Regions from separate parts of the Arthrobacter sp. BF1 genome, predicted to be linked through region 3. Evidence: riboswitches for the same ligand, from Rfam matches in the RefSeq annotation. Region 3 holds a riboswitch; each other region holds the start of a gene.
The links. Region 3 has a riboswitch for cyclic di-AMP ahead of AC1MCD_RS03880 (C40 family peptidase). Riboswitches for the same ligand answer to the same signal wherever they lie in the genome.
Positions count from the first base shown of each region.

Region 1: linked by a shared signal. The riboswitch ahead of AC1MCD_RS10885 (LysM peptidoglycan-binding domain-containing protein) and the one ahead of AC1MCD_RS03880 (C40 family peptidase) in region 3 are both predicted to bind cyclic di-AMP.
Region 2: linked by a shared signal. The riboswitch ahead of AC1MCD_RS03050 (aggregation-promoting factor C-terminal-like domain-containing protein) and the one ahead of AC1MCD_RS03880 (C40 family peptidase) in region 3 are both predicted to bind cyclic di-AMP.

Region 1 is NZ_CM155271.1:2,318,496-2,323,455, reverse strand. It holds gene AC1MCD_RS10895 (ribonuclease Z) at 1-438, shown strand, start outside; gene AC1MCD_RS10890 (dienelactone hydrolase family protein) at 520-1,494, shown strand; gene AC1MCD_RS10885 (LysM peptidoglycan-binding domain-containing protein) at 1,561-2,382, opposite strand; cyclic di-AMP (ydaO/yuaA leader) riboswitch at 2,386-2,550, opposite strand; gene AC1MCD_RS10880 (nuclear transport factor 2 family protein) at 2,901-3,320, shown strand; gene AC1MCD_RS10875 (coiled-coil domain-containing protein) at 3,358-4,647, shown strand; gene AC1MCD_RS10870 (TraR/DksA family transcriptional regulator) at 4,756-4,960, shown strand, end outside.
Region 2 is NZ_CM155271.1:630,461-635,420, forward strand. It holds gene AC1MCD_RS03035 (phosphatase PAP2 family protein) at 1-242, shown strand, start outside; gene upp (uracil phosphoribosyltransferase) at 284-919, shown strand; gene AC1MCD_RS03045 (VOC family protein) at 982-1,362, shown strand; gene AC1MCD_RS03050 (aggregation-promoting factor C-terminal-like domain-containing protein) at 1,441-2,133, opposite strand; cyclic di-AMP (ydaO/yuaA leader) riboswitch at 2,139-2,298, opposite strand; gene AC1MCD_RS03055 (sensor histidine kinase) at 2,392-3,924, opposite strand; gene AC1MCD_RS03060 (response regulator transcription factor) at 3,936-4,676, opposite strand; gene AC1MCD_RS03065 (hypothetical protein) at 4,944-4,960, opposite strand, start outside.
Region 3 is NZ_CM155271.1:805,701-810,660, reverse strand. It holds gene mobA (molybdenum cofactor guanylyltransferase) at 1-330, opposite strand, end outside; gene AC1MCD_RS03890 (HNH endonuclease) at 376-876, opposite strand; gene AC1MCD_RS03885 (NlpC/P60 family protein) at 1,114-1,869, opposite strand; gene AC1MCD_RS03880 (C40 family peptidase) at 2,042-2,713, opposite strand; cyclic di-AMP (ydaO/yuaA leader) riboswitch at 2,784-2,944, opposite strand; gene AC1MCD_RS03875 (M23 family metallopeptidase) at 3,094-3,921, opposite strand; cyclic di-AMP (ydaO/yuaA leader) riboswitch at 3,925-4,143, opposite strand; gene AC1MCD_RS03870 (iron-dependent transcriptional repressor DtxR) at 4,348-4,960, opposite strand, start outside.

The DNA.
Region 1 (4,960 bases), 1.5 Mb from region 3:
GACAAGCTCGCCGCGGCCGGGATCCAGGGCGCTGACGTGGGGCGCCTGCAGCGAACGGGAGTTCTCGGCGGTGTCCGCCTGGAGGACGTGAGCGTTCCCCGGCCGGGCCAGAGCTTCGCGTTCGTGATGGACACGGCACCTTGCGCGGGTGCCGAGGACCTGGCGGACGGGGTTGATCTGTTGGTGGCCGAGTCGACGTTCAGTGACGATGACGGCGAGCTTGCCAGGCAGTACTCCCACCTCACCGCAGGGCAGGCGGGGGAGTTAGCGGCCAGCGCCGCCGTCGGCACGCTGATCCTTACTCACTTCTCTTCGCGGTACGGCGACGACGTGACGCAACTCGAGGACCAGGCACGGGGCCGCGCTCGCGGCTCAACAGTTATGGCAGTCAACGACCTGGACCGGATCGCCTTCCCGAAACGGCGGCGGCTGCCCTAGGCGGGGCCGGAAATGTTGTGTGCCCCTTGCAGGACGGCGTGCTTCGGAGCAGGATGTGAGCCTCACGCGAGGAGGCCTGCCATGGTCCGGCTTGGAAAGTTTGAACGGTACCTGATCGAGGAATTCTTCGATGATTACCGTGCCGGTGCTATGACGCAGCGGACCTTCACGCGGCGGGTCGCCTTCATCACGGGCAGCATGGCCGCCGCGTCGGCCGCGATGTTGCTGGTGGGCTGCACGCCGGAGGAAGTCCCGCGCAGCACCGACCCGATGCCCACGCCGGCGCCCTCAGCCTCGACGGCGGGCACGGGCGCCGCTGCGGGACCGGTACCGGGGGCGAAGAGCCCGCTGTCCGTCCCCGAGGGCGCCGCAGGATTGACGACGGCGACAGTCCGGTTCGCCGCCGGCGGCACTGACATCAGTGGTTGCCTCGCCCGGCCGGATTCAGGTGCAGCGGGCCCGGCAGTGCTGGTCTGCCACGAGAACCGCGGGCTGACACCGCACATCAAGGACGTGGCGCGCCGGTTCGCCAAAGCCGGTTATGCGGCGCTGGCCCTGGACCTGCTGAGCAGGGAAGGAGGCACCGCCAGCCTCGATCCGGACGCGATTTCCGGGGCACTGACCAGTGCCGGGCCAGCACGGCATGTTGCCGACTTCGCTGCGGCCTTTGACTACCTGCAGGGTCAGGACTTTGTGGAGTCCGGACGCATCGCCATGAACGGGTACTGTTTCGGCGGCGGCATCACCTGGCAGACGGCTACCGAGCTGCCCGGCCTGAAAGCCACCGCGGCGTTTTACGGGCCGGCCCCTGACCTGAACAAGGTGCCGGCCATCAAAGCTGCCGTACTAGGGGTGTACGCCGAGCTCGACAAGCGTATTACCGGCGCGATGCCGGCCCTCCGCGATGCCCTCGACGCCACCAGGGTGACGCATCAGCTCACTGTTTACCCGGGCGTGGACCACGCCTTCCACAATGACACCGGGGAGCGCTATAACCAGACCCAGGCGACTGCTGCCTGGAATGACATGCTGTCCTGGTTCGGGCAGCACGTGTGAGTATGCAGCAGCGGCCGACGACGGCGGGCGGCCGGGTGCCGCGCGCCGCCGTCCAACCGGCCGGGATCACGCTACGCGGACGAAGGATGCGCCCTGGAGCCAGCTGATGGAGTGGACCTCGGTCTTGAAACCGTCCACGCCTCCGCTGACAACCTGGCCGTTGCCGGCGAAGACGCCGACGTGTCCGGCGGTGATTACCAGGTCACCCGGGGCAGGTGTGCCAACAACGTTTCCGTACTGGAAGAACTGGCCGGGAGCCAGGTCTCCAACACTCTTGCCGACTGAGCGCAGTGCCTTCTCCACCATGGCGGTGCAGTCCTGCTGTACACCGAGCTGGGAGTAGGCGTTGGCCAGGATTGCGGAGCCTGCTGAGCCGGCCGGGGCCTGGGCCGGAGCCGAGGTTGACGCCAGCTTGATGCCGGTGTTGGTGGGAGCGGCCGGGGCCGCGACGGCCTTGGCTGCCGGTGCTGGTGCCGGAGCCGCTGCGGGTGCCGCAAAGGCCTGCCCGGCGGCGGGGAGCTGGATCTGGTCGCCCGGGTAGATGATCGACGTCAGCGACAGGCCATTGGCGGCCAGGACGTCGTTGAGTGCTACGCCGTTAGCCGCGGAGATCTGGCCGAGGGTGTCGCCGGAAACGACGGTGTGGACATTGGCTGCTGCCGCTGCAGGGGCCGGAGCCACGGCTGCGGCCGGTGCGCTGACCTGGCCCTGTGCAATGGCTGTTCCGGAATCGTCAGGTCCGTGGACGCCGGCGTGAGCCGGTGCGCTGACGCCGAAAAACAGTCCGGATGCGGCAGCGACTACAAGGGCCGGCCGTCCGATCATCAGGGCGCGGGACGTGGTGGTGGTGGCTGCACGGTGGCGTGCGGCAGTGTACTTCTTGGACATGGTTGATTGCCTCTCCCATGCCTGCGGGGTGAGCTGTCGGGTTCGGGTTGGAGAGACCCGGCCGGGATCGCCGTCGTTAGGGACGGGACGAATGCCGACTTAACCCCAAGGCCTCAATAGGCCGTGGAAACGTGGTTCCCCCGTCCCTGCCAGTTGCATTGCGTCTGGGGTCCCGGGTCAGTGGCAGGGCTCGGCATACTGACGGGAATGTCCCGGCTTTGAACCAGGGCACCTATCGACCATAACCGCCGCTTTTCCCGAATGTCACATTCCGATAACGGAATGTAGGGCCGGAATTCACCCAGCCAAGTCGTTGGATTTTTCATCCGTAAGCCACGACCATGCAGGTCACGGCCCGGCATCCGTATATGCCCGGTCAGGTCATCTAACTGATGGTTGTATCTCAAAATAAAGACGCCGGAAGGTCTTCAAAGCACCGATAATGGTTCGTGAGCCCCCATCCCGGTGCCGCGCCGGGACGGCACCAAGGGTGGTTCTGAAGGCGAGAGAGGGACGCCATGAGCGATGTTCTGAATCAGCTCTTTACGGCACTAAATGCCCATGACCTTGAAGCCGCCGCGGCGCTCTTCCACGAAAACTACCGAAGCGAACAGCCCGCGCATCCCGGGCGGGCCTTCACGGGCCGAGCGCAGATGCATGCCAACTGGGAGGCCATGTTCGCCGGAATCCCGGACTTCCGGTCGGAAGTGAGGCGCACTGTTGACGACGGAAACACCACCTGGGTCGAATGGACATGGACTGGCACCCGCACGGACGGCCAGCCGTTTCAGGTGCGCGGGGTGGCGCTGTTCGAAGTGGAAGACGGACTGATTACAGCCGGCCGGCTGTACCTGGAAGACGTCGAACGCGCGTGGATCGATATTGAACAGGCGGTCCAGTCGCTGTCCGGACGCCGGCCCCGCACTGCCGGCGGTTAACTCCCGGGCGGCGGTTTGCCCGGTAAGCTCACGAACTATGTCCCCGTTTGCACAAAAAGTGCGGCTGCCCGGTGTCGCGGCAGTACTCGCCCTGGCTGTGGCCGCATCGTTCTCCTTCCTGCCCGCGCACGCCGCCGACGAGGCGCCTCCCGGTGGGTTTCCTTCCTGGCAGGACGTGGAGAAGGCCAAGCAAAGTGAGGCCGGCACGGCCGCTGAAGTCACCAGAATCGGGGACCTGCTCGGTGGCCTGCAAACCCAGGCCGAGGCGCTGGGCAATGCCGCCGTAACCGCTGCTGCCGATTACGCTGTGGCACAGTCCGCACTTCAGGCGGCCAGCTCCCGGGTGGAGGCCCTGGCTGCGCAGGTGGCCCATGCCCAGGCGGAATCGAGCCGGCACAAGAAGGAGATCGGGGCCCTCGCCGTGCAGTCCTACAAGACCGGTGGCACAAACATGGGATTTTTCATGGCGCTGGACGCCTTGCAGACCAACAGCCTCCACGGCCTGGACATCGTCCGGATCGTCAGTGACAAGACGGCGTTACTGGTCCACAAGTCAGCGGAGTCGGAACAAATCTCGGCAGCGCTGGCCGAGCAGGAGCGTGCCGCAAAGACGGAGCGTGAACGGCTGGCCGGAATTGCCGAAGCAAAGCTTGGCTCAGCACAGGCAGCCCAGCGTGCGGTGTCGCAGCAGGTCGCGGAGCAACAGCAGCACAGCGATGAACTCACCGCCCAGCTCGCCTCACTCAAGGGAACCACCGCAGCAGTGGAAGGAGAATTCCGGCAAGGCCAGGCTGCCCTCGCTGCCTACGAGCTGTCGCAGGCCGCCAAAAGGGCGGCAGCGGAGGAGCAGGCACGCCGGCAGGCTGATGCCGCGGCCAAGGCTGCTGCCCAGGCCCCGGCGAACCCGGCACCCCCGAACCCGGCTCCCGGAGTTCCTGCTCCAGTACCTCCGGCGGAGAGTCCGACGCCGACTCCGCCGCCCGTCGTCGTCGTGCCTTCCATTCCCGGCGGCGCGGTAAATGATCCCGCCGGTGCGAGGAATTACGCCGCCGGGCGGCTGTCCGCCTTCGGCTGGGGCCCGGACCAGTTCCAGTGCCTGGCGCAGCTGTGGACGAAGGAATCCAACTGGCTGACCACGGCCACCAACCCGGACTCCGGCGCGTATGGAATCGCGCAGGCGCTGCCCGCCAGCAAGTACGCGAGCGCCGGCAGCGACTGGCTCACCAGCTACCGCACCCAGGTCGAATGGGGGCTTGCCTACATCCTGAACCGCTACGGATCTCCCTGCGGCGCCTGGAACCACTCCGTGATCAAGAACTGGTACTGACAGCCGCTGCTACCCGTTGAACCGGTTGCGGTCCGTCCTTTTCCCCGCAACCGGCTCCCCGACCACGGGAATGAAGGGACGGGGGCGGGACGGCGATAGGCTTTTCCCATGGCTGATTTTGAGCGGTTCCGGATTATGCTGGAGGAAGAGCGGGGCCGGAAACTGGCGCTGCTTCCGGCACTCCGGGCGGACATCTCGTCGGCCAATGCCGCCCGCCAGGACTCCAATGTGGATGATGAACACGACCCTGAAGGCGCCACCATTGCCTTCGAACTGTCGCAGGCCTCGGCGCTGCTGAACCAGAGCAGCGCCG
Region 2 (4,960 bases), 180 kb from region 3:
CCTGGGCGCGCATCACCGCCATCGCTGCCGGCGTGGTCTTCATCATCGCCATGGGCCTGAGCCGCGTTTTCCTGGGCCACCACTGGATGACCGACGTTATGGCCGGCTGGTTCCTCGGGCTCGCCTGGGTGGGAATAGTGATCCTGGCCCATCGGCTTTTCCATGTACTCCGGAAACGCGAGCACGCCGGTCCGGCACCCACATTCGAGCACCACGCCATCCGGGACGATCAGCCCAGCTGATTCCGGGCAGGGCCGCCCTGCCCGGATGATAGTTTTGACCCATGCGCACTCTTGTTGTGGACCACCCGCTGGTCGCCCATAAGCTCACCGTCCTGCGGGACAAAAACACCCCGTCTCCGGTCTTCCGGATGCTGACGGAAGAGCTGGTGACACTGCTCGCGTACGAGGCCACCCGCGATGTGCGCACCCAGGATGTGACCATCGAAACGCCGGTTAGCACCACCGTGGGCACCGCCTTCACCAAGCCCACGCCGCTGGTGGTTCCCATCCTGCGCGCCGGCCTTGGCATGCTCGAGGGCATGACCAAACTGGTCCCCACAGCCGAGGTGGGTTTCCTGGGCATGGCCCGCGACGAGGAAACGCTGGACATCATCACCTACGCCGAACGCCTGCCGGAGGACCTCACCGACCGGCAGATCTTTGTCCTGGACCCCATGCTGGCCACCGGCGGCACCCTGCGCGAAGCCATCAAATTCCTCTTTAAGCGCGGCGCCTCGGATGTCACCTGCATCTGCCTCCTGGCCGCGCCGGAAGGCCTGGCGAAGCTGGAAGAAGAACTTGCTGACGCCAACGTCACCATTGTCCTGGCCTCCATCGACGAAAAGCTCAACGAGAAGTCATACATTGTGCCGGGACTCGGCGATGCAGGAGACCGCCTCTACGGCATCGCCGGTTAGATTCCCGGGCGCAAGGGCAACGGGGCCTTCCGGATTCAGGAGCCCGCCGCTAGCCTGTGCGAATGGACTGGAAACTCGAACTTGTCTTTGTCCCTGTATCCGACGTGGACCGCGCCAAGGATTTCTACGTCAACAAGGTGGGCTTCAACGCTGACTACGACGAGCGGCCCGGCGACGGGATCCGCTTTGTCCAGCTGACACCGCCCGGCTCCGCCTGCTCGATCTGCATTGGCGAGGGTCTCAATGACGCCCCGCCGGGCACCGCCCCCAGCCTGCAGATGGTAGTCAGCGACATCCAGGCCGCCCACCACCACCTCAAGAGCAACGGGGTGGACGTGAGTGACGTGGATGTCCAGGACTGGGGCCACTTTGTCTACTTTGCGGATCCCGACGGAAACAAGTGGGCCGTGCAGTACATTCCGGGCCGCGAGTCCCAAAGCTAATTCATCCGGACACAGCAGCAGGCCCTGAACCGGGGGGACTCAGGGCCTGCTGCGGTACGGATCCGGGGAGAACCGGGTTTAGTACCAGTTGTTCGACAGGTGGAAGTTCAGCGCGCCGCACGGCGACTGGTAACGCTCCTGGATGTAATTCAGGCCCCAGTTGATCTGCGTGCGGTAGTTGGTGAGGTAGTCCGCGCCGGCGCTCGCCATCTTCTCGGCGGGCAGCGATTGGACGATGCCATACGCACCGCTGCTGGCGTTGGTCGCCGTGGTGGTCCAGTCGGATTCCTTGGTCCACAGCGTCTGCAGGCACTGCATCTGGTCCGGGGCCCAGCCGTAGCTGGCCAGCTGGCCGGCGGCGTAGGCCTGGGCACCGGCGGGGTCGTTGACGGCCACAACAGGAGCAGGCTCCGGCGCGGGGGCCGGTGCGGCCTCGGGTGCGGGGGCCGGTGCCGGAACGGGGGCCGGTGCGGGCTCGGCGGCCTGCGGGGCAACGCTGATTTCAGGAGCCGCAGGTGCCGGCACAGACTTGGCCTGCATCTCGGCCTTTTCCATCGTCAGTGGCGACTCGATCTCGGCAGTGGACATTTTCTGGGTGTCGCTGACCGCTGTGAGGCTGCCGGATTCGGACGCCTGGCCCGCTGCACCCAGCCCGATCAGGAGGGCGCACGCTGTGCCGAGCACGGCAACGCGCTGTCCCAGGGAGGGAATTCGGTTGCGAAGTTTGTTTGACCCGTTATGCGGGCGTGTTTCTACCTTGGATTCAGACATGATGGATCGCCTCTCACACCTGCGGAGTTAGCTGTCGGGTTCGGATGAGGGCATCCGGCCACACGGAAACATCACGTGCTGGCTTCACCCCAAGGACACTTGGGTCCGGGACTCTGGGTCCCCCGCCTCTGCCTCGATCGATCGGGAATCCGGGAAGCGGCAGAGCTTGGCGTCATCCGGATGTGCGGCCCGAACGGGATCCGCACTCTATCGACGGTACAGGAGCGTGGCGCTTAAGTCACATTTTGGTAACGAGCATCACGACGTCGGCGTGTTGGCTTGCGGTGCGCCGACTCCAGTGGGGAGGTGGAGCGCGAACTGGGTGCAGCCGGGTTTCGACGTCACCTCCACTGTGCCCCCGTGCGCCTCAACAATGGACTGCACGATGGACAGGCCCAGGCCGCTGGTGCCTTCTGCGGCCCCGGCGCCGGAACCCGGCGCCGTGCTTTTGCGGGCTGCGTCTGCGCGGGCGAAGCGGGCGAAAGCGTGGTCTACGAATTCGGGTGGGATGCCCGCGCCGTCGTCCGTCACGGTCACCACAGCGCGGCCGTCCTCTGACGTCCGCACGCTGGTGACCACGGTGGTCCCCGGCGCCGTGTGCTTGCGCGCGTTGGAAAGCAGGTTGACCAGCACTTGGCGCAGCTTCGACGCATCGCCGTTGACTGAGAGCGGCTCGTCGGGGAGTTCCAGATGCCAGTTATGGTCCGGGGCTATCACCTTCTCATCGCTGACCGCCTCGATCACGAGCTGCGTCAGGTCAACCTCGCCGAGTTTCAGGGCTTGCCCCTCGTCCAGCCGGGCCAGCAGGAGCAGATCCTCCACGAGTGTGGTCATGCGCTCGGACTGGCTCTGCACCCTCGCGAGCGACTTCCTGCCGTCCGGGGTGAAGTTCTCCGTCATCCGCATCAGCTCCGTGTAGCCGCGGATGGCCGTCAGGGGAGTCCGCAGTTCATGGGAGGCGTCCGCGACGAACTGCCGCACCTTGGTTTCGCTTCGTTGACGCGCCTCAAGTGCGCTGGAAACGTTGTCCAACATCAGATTCAGGGCATGGCCGACGCTGCCCACCTCGGTTCCGGGGTTGGCGTTCGACGGCGGGACGCGCACGGCCAGTGCCACCTCGCCGGCGTCCAGCGGAAGCCGCGCCACCCGTGTCGCAACCTCGGAAAGCTGCTCCAGCGGCTGCATGGTGCGCCGGATGAGCACCGTCCCCGCCAGACCGATCAGCAACAGCCCGCCAAGGGAAACAAACACGAAGGTCCATACAAGTGACGCCAGGGTGCTTTCCTTGGCATCCAACGGAAGTCCCGTGACCAAAACGTCACCGAAGCCCGTTTCCACGGCCACAATCCGGTAATCCCCGTTGGACAGCTGGCGGTCCACAGGATTGCCGTTTCGGGCCAGCGCGAGCAGGGCCTGCTTATCTTCCGTGCTGAGCGCAGAGCGCGTAGCGTCCGAGTCCAGGTAACCGCCGCTGTTGATCTGGCCGTTCAAGATGCGCGCATTGAGTGTTCCCACGCTCTGCCCCCGGGCATCGAGCGGGTCCCTACCGTTGAAGCCACCTCCACCCTGGGGCCGGCCGGGATCGTTCGAGCGGTTGGCTGCCTGGCTCAGCTGCTGATCCAGCTGCCTCGTGAGAAAGGAATCCATCGAGGCATAACTGAACAGTCCCACCGCACCGCAGATTGCCACCAGCAGGGCCATGGCCAGCAGGATCAGGCGGGTGCGCAGGTGCCAGGTGGCTGGTTTCAGCCAGCTGCGGCCCGGATGCGGGGTAACTTGTTGCGCGGACATGGCCTGCCGCGCTATTCGGCGGGCTTGATGACGTAGCCGGCACCCCGCACGGTATGGATCATGGGCGGGTGCACCGCGTCCACCTTTTTGCGCAGGTAGGAAATGTAGAGTTCCACGATGTTCGCCTGGCCGCCGAAGTCGTAGTTCCACACTCGGTCCAGGATCTGGGCTTTGCTGATCACGCGCTTGGGGTTCTCCATCAGGTACCGGAGCAGCTCGAACTGGGTTGCCGTGAGCTGCAGGTCGTCCCCGGCGCGTGTGACTTCGCGCGTATCGACGTTGAGGACAAGATCGCCCACCACCAGCTCGGCCGTGTCCATGGCAGCCACCCCGGACCGCTGGACCAGCCGGTGCAACCGCAGCAGCACCTCTTCCATGCTGAAGGGCTTGGTGACGTAATCATCCCCGCCGGCCGCCAGGCCGACGATCCGGTCCTGGACAGCGTCCTTGGCAGTGAGGAAAAGGGCTGGCACCTCAGGCGCAAAGGCGCGGATCCTGCCCAGCAGCTCAACGCCGTCGAACCCTGGCAGCATGACGTCCAGCACCAGGACGTCCGGGCGGAACTCCTTGGCAAGCTTGACGGCCTCCGGGCCGTCCGCAGCCACGGCAACGGACCAGCCGGCCATGCGCAGCCCCATGCTCATGAGCTCCGAAAGGCTCGGTTCGTCATCCACCACCAGGGCGCGGATAGGGGAGCCGTCCGGGTGGGTCAGCTGCGGAAGGTTGTTGGTCATGGAGTGCGAAGTGGCCATGGGACAACTCTCTGATCTTTCGGTTAGCCCACGCTTTGTGGTTCCTGTGTGCGAGCTGTGACTCTCAGCGTAGCGAGCTGGACAATCGTCCCCTGACTATTGACCGTGCCGGGCGGAAAACCCCCGGCCGGCAAGACGAGCGCCGGCGCTCGATAAATCGTGCCCGCCTAAGACAAATTTTCCGGGTGATTGGACAACGTAACCCCGTCGATGCGCTGATTCTACGTCAAGCGCATGAAGTCTCCGCAGATTCCAGGAATGACCAGCTTATCGAATAATATTCT
Region 3 (4,960 bases):
CCGCCGGACATTGGGCATGTCGCACGCCAGAACCAGGGTCAATGGAGGCCGGGTGCCGCCCGCCTTCTCCAGCGCAGCAAGCCCGGCCGCGATGGCCGCGGCCGGGCCGCCGAAGGGGGGCTCCTCACGGCAACTGAGGGTCCCCGCCGGAGTTTCCCCAGCGGGCGGACCCACGATGACGACGGCCCGGGCACCTCTGGCGGCGGCGACCGAACGGCGCAACAGGGTCTCGCCGTCGTACGTCAACCCCTGCTTGGGTACGCCGCCCAGACGCGCCGAACGTCCGCCGGCAAGAATGAGCGCATCAAAGTCGAAAGGGTCTGCATCCACGTGCCCAGCCTAAGCGTGCTGGAACCTGGCTGCGCCGGACGGAATTCAGGCCGCCCGTTCAGGCAGCAGGAAGGGATCCCAGGCCGGCGTCGGCTTCTCGAGTTCCTTGATCTGCCAGATGGTGCCGTGCGGCGGTTCAGGCACAAACCTCAGCTTCCAACCCATCTCAGCAGGCGTATGGTCGCCCTTGCTGTTGTTGCATCGAAGGCACGCGGCCACGAGGTTCTCCCAAGAGTCCGCGCCGCCACGCGATTTGGGCTGCACATGGTCGATGGTGTGGGCCCCCTTGCCGCAATAAGCACATCGATGGCCGTCCCGCCGCAGGACGCCGCGGCGGCTGACCGCGGTGCTCTGGTTATATCTCGGGCGGATGTAGCGGTTCAGGAGAATCACGGACGGGCGGCCCAGGATCTCCTGCGGCCCCACCACGGGGTCATCGCCCTCGGCAATTACACTGGCCTTGCCCGTAAGCACAAGCACCAGCGCCCGGCGGAAGGTGACTACCGCCAGCGGTTCATATCCAGCATTCAGAACGAGAGTGCGCATGCACTTACCTCTTTGTGGCCGCACCCGTCAGGGGCACGAGGGCCGGCTGCCCCCGGCATATCCGGGCTATGGATCGACACCACAAGAGTAAACAAAAAATACCCGGAAAAACTAATCGCCGGGTCCGGCCAATCTGACGTGTCGGGGCCGCCACCCGCCCGACCGGTCCCGGATTGGCAGCAGACAGCCAAGGACCCCCGCCATCAGGCGGAGGTCCTTTGAAAGTTCAAACAGTTACTAGGAGACGCGGATGAAAACCGGTCCCGAGCCAACGTTGGCGCTGAACACAACGGTCTGGTTGCCGTTGTAGCCGCCGTGCACGGCCTGGCCGTTGCCTGCATAGACCGCGATGTGGGCCATGCCTGCGCCGCCGTCCGCGTAGTAGATCAGGTCGCCGGGCTGTGCTTCTGCTGCACTCACGGTGCGGCCCAGGGAGAGGTAGCCTGCGGGCCAGTCGTGGAAGTTGATTCCCACGGCGGCGAGCGAGTTGGTCACCAGCATGGTGCAGTCCTGGTTGACACCCAGCTGGGCGTACGCTGCGGACAGAATGGCCTGGCCCTTTCCGCTGGCTGCGACCGGAGCGGCCGGTGCAGCGGGGGCGGAAGCGGCCACCTTGATGGTTGCCGCAGGCTGGGCTGCGGTTGCAGCCGGAGCGGCCGGCGCCTCAACAACGGGCTCGGGCTCTTCAACCGGAGCCGGCGTGGTGGTGACCGCCGGCTTCTCGTAGGAGATGGCAATGGTGGATTCAGCCGAAATAACGGCCGGTGCTGCCGTCCCAACCTCAAAGCTGGGGGCCGCTTCATGCTGAACGTTGGTGTCGGCGGCGTTGGCCGCGATACCGCTAGTCAGAACCAGGCCGGAAGCAGCGGCGATAACCGCGGCCTGACGGCCCATGCCGCCGGCGTTGTCGCCGACTGCCTTGGCAATGACAGCCAGCGAGTTGGTCTTGGTGACCTCGGCGCGGTGCCGTGCAACAGTTGCACGTGTAGTCATTAAATATTCTCTCTTTCGTGTTCCTCAGGACCGCGAAGGCAGCCCAAGGGCTTTGGACGCGCCGGCATCTTGGGGGTACGCCGGCACGCCCCGAACGGGGATTTAGCGAAGAGTTTCCAGGGAAGAAACGGGGAGGAAGTCCGGAGGACGGACTAGCCCGGGGTGAGGACTATCAGCCCAGGGTGAAGAACGAGGACGTGCCCGTTGCTGCAGCGGCGTGCAGCAGGGTGCCCTGTCCGGGGTTCAGCGCGCTGATCATCATGCCGTTGCCGACGTAGATGCCCACGTGGGCTCCACCGTTCTGCATGACCAGGTCACCGGGGGACGGGGTGGAGGTGGGCCGCATGGCAGTCCAGGCGTTCGTGCGGGGAATGCTGATGCCGGCCTGGGCGTAAACCCACTGGGTGAAGCCGGAGCAGTCCCAGCCATTGGGAGTGGTGCCGCCCCAGAGGTAGGGGTGGCCGATTCCGGTGTAGGCGATGGCTGCCAGGCCCGACGCTGCTGCGGAGGAAACACTGTCCGCAAGCTTGGCCGGGGCATCCTTGGTTGCGTCAGCAGCCCGGGTTGCCGTTTCCGCAGCCGTGGACTGTGCACGGACCCGCTCAATCACGGGCGCGGCGGTGGTCTTGACTACCGGGCGCTCGAAGGAAACGGTGGCCGTGGGTGCGGCGGTCACGGCAAGCGCAGCCTGCGCGGACCCGGACTCGGTGGATGCGGACACACCAGCGGTGGTGTCCGCGGCGTTGGCCGGAAGCCCCATGGTCAGGATGAGACCTGACGCGGCTGCGATGACAGCAGCCTGGCGACCTACGGTCCCGGCATTTGCACTAACGGCCTTGGACACGGAGCCCAAGGGGTTGGTGCGAACCGTTTGCGCACGGTGGCGCGCAGAATTATGGCGTGAAGACACGAAGGTAGCCTCTCCCAATGCCTGCGAGGTGAGCTGTCGGATTCGGATGGGAGTCACCCGGCCGCGCTGCTTCCTGGGAAGCTTTGCGACTTAACCCCAAGGCCTTCAGAATCGAAGACCAAAATTGGTTCCCCCGCCCCTGCCAGACGATGTCATGCGAACGGACCTTGAGCGGTGGCAGAGCTAGGCAATCCACTCAAGAACGTCAACTTCGGAAAAGTTGACGCGCTTTAGACGGTACAGGAGTTCAGAGCCAATGTCACATTCAGGTCACGGCATGTCACTGTGATTTGAGAGTTGGCCATCATTTGGACTCAGAGCCAGCCTGTGGGGTCAACAACTTCGCCGTTGACCTGAACCTCGAAGTGGAGGTGGCAGCCCGTGGAAGCGCCCGTGGTGCCGCTGAGGGCCACCACCTGGCCGCGGCTCACAGTCTGGCCAACCGAAACGGTGGCGGACGACAAGTGGTTGTACGTGGTTTCCAGGCCGTTGCCGTGATCCACTACAACGCGGTTGCCGCCGCCGTACTGGTGCCAGCCGACGAACGTCACGGTGCCGCTGGCTGCAGCCAGGACTGAGGTCCCGCACTGGGCCACGTAGTCCTGGCCCCGGTGGAAGTCACCGGTGCCGCCGGTGATGGGGCTGACCCGAAAGCCGAACGGTGAAGCGGTGACCAGCTGGGCGAGCGGCGCACCCAGGCTCCCTGCGGAGGCCGCACGGGTGATGGATCCTGCCGACTGTGCGCTCAACAGCTGCTTCAGCTTGCCGTCCGGGTCGCCCTGGGTAACAACAGCCGAGCGGCTGAAGTCAATCTGCGCGGCGGCTTCGGCGGAAATCTCAGGCTGCGGGGCGGCCGACACGGCCGAAACGGAGTGGCCAGGCTGCTGGTCCGCCATGACCGGGCCCGTCACCGGAACGGTCACGGTCAGGACCAGGCCCGTTGCAGCGAGGGCGATGCCGGCCTTCTGCCCAACGCCGCTGGCGGACGCGAATTCGGTGACCTGCCGGAACGCACCCCGGCGGCGGCGGCGCGCTTCGCGCTGCGGATCACGGGGCCTCTCCGCGGTGGAATCCTCAGCCGCGCGAGGCGCCAAAGCGGGGCCTGCCGCCCGGCGGCGGCCCCTGGAGTATTGCGTGGTCAAGAATGTTCCTCTCTGGATAGCCTGCGAAGTTAGCTGTCGGATTCGGGTCAGAGAGTTCATAGACCCGGTCCGCCGCTGCAAGCACTTGGCGCAGAACTATCCCGTGAGGATCCTTCGCTGGAAGAGGCTTGCTGCTGACGGACTTCACCCCAAGGCAGCCTTGCGACTGCCGGTTGTGGTTCCCCCGCCTCTGCCAGTTAGTGATTCGTGCACCCGATCCGCTGGCAGAGCTCGGCTCCAGATCAGGTAACGCTTTTATATCGACGCTTGGTTTTAAACTATAGGCGATCAAAACGGACAGTAACAATTCCGTTATATTTGCCATACGGCAGAAGGTGCGCTAACGCCGAAGTGGAACGGCAGCGCCATAGGCCCGCTTCACCGGGCTGCCTTCACCGGGCTGCCTTCACCGGGTTGCGGTGGGTGTCAGCTGACGGAGACGAAAACGTGGGCAGCAACTTCCGGGGGCAGCTCGAGCGCGCCCTCGATCCCCGGGACCCGTACGGAAATGTACTCACCCACGCGCTCCAGCGAGACCGCCGCGCCGGGCCTGATTCCACCCTCATCCAGCTGTACCAGCAACTCAGGTTCCACCTGGATGGGCTCGGCCAGTCTGCTGACCGTCACAGTCGACGCCGGCCCGTATCCGCGCATGGCCTCAACGAGATTAATCACACCAGCTTCGGGCACGGCTGCCGCCCCGCCGAGCGCTGCCAGACCGGGGATGGGGTTGCCGTAGGGCGACTTGGTGGGGTGGTCAAGGAGTTGGTAGATGCGCCGTTCAACCCGTTCGCTCATCACGTGCTCCCAGCGGCACGCTTCATCATGAACGTAAGCCCAGTCCAGGCCAATCACATCAGCCAGGAGCCGCTCCGCGAGCCGGTGTTTGCGCATCACCTCGGTGGCGCGTTTGCGGCCGGTCTCCGTGAGTTCCAAATGACGGTCCCCGGACACTACAACCAGTCCGTCACGTTCCATCCGGCCGACGGTCTGGGACACCGTGGGTCCCGAGTGGCGCAGCCGCTCGGCGATGCGTGCG